DNA from 2 places in the Pseudoalteromonas sp. SG43-4 genome. Region 2 is predicted to be linked to the other one. Evidence: predicted binding sites of a transcription regulator. Region 2 holds the regulator's gene; the other holds the start of a gene.
The links. Region 2 encodes FliA, which starts transcription of late flagellar genes. Its sites were predicted from a motif close to CTAAAGNTNNNNNNNNNNNNGCCGATA; they were not measured.

Region 1: the regulator FliA is predicted to act here: its motif matches at 922-948, upstream of H5160_RS19650 (DUF5610 domain-containing protein).

What each region holds. Positions count from the first base shown of each region.
Region 1 covers NZ_JACJFB010000032.1:22,110-24,524, reverse strand. The annotation lists gene H5160_RS19650 (DUF5610 domain-containing protein) at 1-892, opposite strand, end outside; gene trmA (tRNA (uridine(54)-C5)-methyltransferase TrmA) at 1,055-2,152, shown strand; gene H5160_RS19640 (thiol:disulfide interchange protein DsbA/DsbL) at 2,219-2,415, opposite strand, start outside.
Region 2 covers NZ_JACJFB010000005.1:49,657-52,071, forward strand. The annotation lists gene H5160_RS06510 (MinD/ParA family protein) at 1-818, shown strand, start outside; gene H5160_RS06515 (RNA polymerase sigma factor FliA) at 845-1,555, shown strand; gene cheY (chemotaxis response regulator CheY) at 1,596-1,979, shown strand; gene H5160_RS06525 (protein phosphatase CheZ) at 1,997-2,415, shown strand, end outside.

The DNA of each region.
Region 1 (2,415 bases), on a different contig from region 2:
ATTCTTCATAGCTTTTAACTGTTGCTATTGTTTTTGTTTGGCGTAAATCCATAGAAAAAGCCACCAGCTGATCGCTGTCTAAACTCAGCTCTTGCGCTTGTTCAAATGCTTCATCTAAATCACCACCAAAAAAGGTTTTACTTAAATCTTGTAAGTCTTCCATCATCGCATTAATAGCTTCTTGCTCTTGCTCGTTTAAGTCACCATTTACCGACATCGAAAATGATACCTGTCGAGATTGCGATGATGAGCTTACAAACGACTCACTATTACTATTTTGCTGATAGCCACTTGCCGATTGAGATTCAAATGCATCAGCAAAGCTAATACTTACCTCATCGCCTTCTGCTGTAGTAAATTTATACTCTGCATTACTCGTCATACTGACGTATTGGGCCTGGCTTATATTTACGCTGGCAGGTTGTGGGTTAAATAACGACTCTTCAAACTTATCCAGCCCATTGTAAATTCCCTCTTTGGACTTATTAATGCCCTCTTCCATGTCATCATTAAATACGCCTGTACCTTTGAGTTCATCAACAGCGTCATCAATCCCTATTTGGACTCCTTTGCGCGCATCGCCTAGCATATCTTTGAGCTTTTCGTCATCAGCGCCGTTAGCTTTTGCTTTATTTACAGCACTACTTACAAAATCGAGTACGTTTTTTACTATTTCATCAAAATCAAATAGTGGTTTATCTGCTTTTTTTTCTGCGATAGGTAATCCAAGCTGCTCAGCCATTTTATCGCCAAGCACCTTTGCGGCCAACTCTCGGCCTCGTTGTTGATAGCTATCTTGAGGAGACGTAATTGTAGGTTGCTGTATATCAGCTTTATTATTGAATTTATTGATGTTGTTGTTTGGCGTAAAGCCATAATTACCTATTTTCATGATTCGTCTCCTAAGCGTGCGTAGTTTATTATCGGCTATAACAACAAAAACTAAAGTACAATGTTCAATAAAACAGTATAAATGCTAGCCAAAACTAGACAAATACGCAGCGCTCCCTACAATAGCGCCGATAAACAGATCTTAGATAAGGTAGTAGCGTTAATGGCAGTTATTAAAATAGATACCACACAGTACCAAGCGCAGTTAAGTGAAAAAGAGCAGCGAATTAGTACGCAGTTTCAACGTTTTGGTGTGGAGCAATTAGAAGTATTTAGCTCAGAGCCAACTAACTACCGCCAACGTGCTGAATTTAGAGTATGGCACGACGGTGATGATCTGTTTCACATTATGTTTGATCAACAAACAAAAGAAAAAATCCGTGTTGATACATTTGACCCAGCAGCGCCTCTAGTAGGTGAAATAATGCAGGTGATGATTGAAAATCTTAAGCCTTGTGAAATATTACGCCGTAAGTTATTTCAAATCGATTACCTATCAACGCTAAGCGGTGAAATTTTAGTAAGCTTGCTTTATCACAAACCACTGGATGATGAATGGTTAAGTGAAATTAAAGCACTGAAAGAAAAGCTTAGCAGTAAATACAAAATTGACTTTATAGGTCGTGCTCGCAAACAAAAAGAAGTACTAGGTGATGACTTTGTAACTGAACGTTTAACAGTTAATGGGCAAGAGCTTATTTATCAACAAGTAGAAAATAGCTTTACTCAGCCTAATGCAAAAGTAAATATTAATATGCTGGAGTGGGCACAAGATTTATGTAAACCACTTAAAAATGATTTACTAGAATTGTATTGTGGTAACGGTAACTTTTCAATTGCATTAGCGGGTTCTTTTAATAAAGTATTAGCGACGGAAATATCAAAATCATCTGTTCACTCTGCTCAATACAACATTGCTAAAAACAACGTAGAGAACTTAGATATTATTCGTATGTCTAGTGAAGAGTTTACTCAAGCAATGAATGGCGAGCGTACTTTCTCTCGTTTAGATGGTATTGATTTAAAAAGCTATAACTGCCAAACCATATTAGTTGATCCACCACGCGCGGGCATGGATGAATTAACGTGTGACTTAGTGGCTAACTACGAAAGCATAATTTATATATCCTGTAATCCTGAAACTCTTGAGCGTGACCTTGATCACTTAACACGTACGCATAACGTTAAGCGCTTTGCTATATTTGATCAGTTCCCTTATACGCATCACATTGAGTCGGGCGTTTTCTTACAGCGCAAATAAATACGTTCAGTAAACGTTACCCATAAAAAAAGCTCCTTAAGGAGCTTTTTTTTGTTTTAGCTAAACTTACTTGTTAGCTAAGTAATTTATTAATTTGCTAATGTCTTCAGGTTTAGTAATACCCGACTCACGACCTAGGTTTAATTTGTACTTACCATTTACAATAAAGGTAGGTACGCCACGTAGTGCACCTTTTTCTTTAAAGTAGTCTTGATCGCGTTTCATTTTAGAGCTCAGCGTACGTACCGAGAAGCTTTTAAACA
Region 2 (2,415 bases):
TGAGTCAAAACAATAACAACGGCGTAAAAGTTATCGCTGTAACCGGTGGTAAAGGTGGAGTAGGGAAAACAAATGTTTCTCTAAATACAGCTATTGCACTTGGGCAGCAAGGTAATCGAGTATTAGTGCTGGATGCTGACTTGGGTTTAGCAAACTGTGATGTGATGCTTGGTTTACGTGTAGAGCGTAACTTGTCACATGTCTTGTCTGGTGAATGTGAGCTTGATGAAATTTTAGTTGAAGGCCCTGCAGGAATTAAAATTGTACCCGCTACATCGGGTTCGCAAAGTATGGTTGAATTATCACCATCTGAGCATGCTGGGCTAATTCGTGCGTTTAGCGAATTGAATACCGAATTTGATATTTTAATTGTAGATACAGCTGCTGGTATTTCAGACATGGTACTGAGCTTCTCGCGTGCAGCGCAAGATGTAATGGTTGTTGTATGCGATGAGCCGACATCAATCACCGACGCTTACGCACTTATTAAAGTATTAAGTCGTGAGCACGGCGTTTATAAATTTAAAATTGTTGCCAATATGGTGCGCAGTATGCGTGAAGGCACTGAATTGTTTGCAAAGCTATCTAAAGTTACCGACCGCTTTTTAGATGTATCAATGGAGCTAGTAGCAACGGTTCCTTATGATGAAAATATGCGCAAAGCAACACGTCGTCAAAAAGTAATAGTAGAGCTCTTTCCAAATTCGCCAGCCGCTCTTGCGTTTAAAACGCTGGCAACAAAAGCAGTTAAATGGCCAATACCCAACCAACCATCTGGGCATTTAGAGTTTTTCATTGAGAAACTAGTAAACGGTTAATTATGACAACACTGGTGAATAGAGCTATGGGATATCAATCAACACAAAATTTAAATGTGATTGTTGAGAAGCATGCATCACTTGTTAAAAAAGTGGCATGTCATCTAATTGCTCGATTACCACCTAGCGTTCAACTTGATGATTTAATTCAATCAGGAATGATAGGCTTAATAGAAGCTTCGAAAAACTTTGATGCAACAAAAGGCGCAAGCTTTGAAACTTTTGCAGGTATTCGTATTCGCGGTGCTATGCTTGATGAAATGCGCCGTGGTGATTGGGCTCCTCGTTCAGTTCACCGTAAAAACAGGCAAGTTGCAGAAGCAATTACTGAGCTCGAAAGTAGTCTGAACCGCGAACCAACGGACATAGAAGTTGCTGAAAAACTTGAAATTTCGCTCAATGAGTACCATCATATTTTAAATGATGCGAATACGAGTAAAATATTAGGCATTGAAGACCTTGGTGTAGATGAGGATGTTATTACTCCTGTAGGCCAAGATTTAGCACAAGATAAACCTTTTAATAATGTTAAAAATGATAGGTTTAATGAGTCTTTGCTAAGTGCAATTAAGTCATTACCAGAGCGTGATGCAATGGTGCTTTCTTTGTACTACAACGATGAAATGAATTTAAAAGAAATAGGACATATACTCGATGTAAGTGAATCGCGTGTAAGTCAGATACATGGTCAGGCGATGATTAAGCTTAAAGCTAAAATCAATGACTGGATAAATTAGTAGTAAGTAAACAAAGGTTAATACCTCACTGGGGGATGTTTTGGATAAAAACATGAAAATTCTTGTAGTTGATGATTTTTCAACAATGAGACGCATTATAAAAAACCTGTTACGTGACTTAGGTTTCACTAACGTTCAAGAAGCTGATGATGGGTCTACAGCTTTGCCTATGTTGCAAAATCAAGTGTTTGATTTTGTAGTTACGGATTGGAATATGCCTGGAATGCAGGGTATTGATCTTTTAAGAGCAATACGTGCAGACGATAAGTTAAAACATATCCCTGTATTAATGGTAACGGCAGAGGCTAAAAAAGAACAAATAATAGCTGCAGCGCAAGCTGGTGTTAATGGTTATATTGTTAAGCCATTTACGGCTGGAACATTAAAAACTAAATTAGAAAAAGTATTTGAACGCTTAGGCTAATGATGGGGGAGAGGCTTATGCCAGCACCAGCTGCGCCTCAAATAACGTTAGAACAAGCTCGTCAGCTCGTTGTTTTTTTAGAAAATGATGAGCAAGACAAAGCAAATCAGTTGATTTTAGAGGCTGCATCTAAAGAGCAGTCTGAATTATTTGCTGAAGTTGGAAAGTTGACTCGTCAACTGCACGAAGCCCTTAAAAGTTTTGAGCTTGATACTCGCTTAACTGATATAACGACAGATGCGATTCCAGATGCTAAAAAGCGGCTTAATTATGTTATAGAAATGACAGAAAATGCGGCTAATAAAACAATGGATGCAGTGGAGGCCAGTTTACCTATAGCCCAACAGTTAGCGGACGAAATATCTCATATTAAACCGACATGGGATCGTTTAATGAGCCGCGAGATTGAGCTTGGTGAGTTTAAGCAACTTTGCCA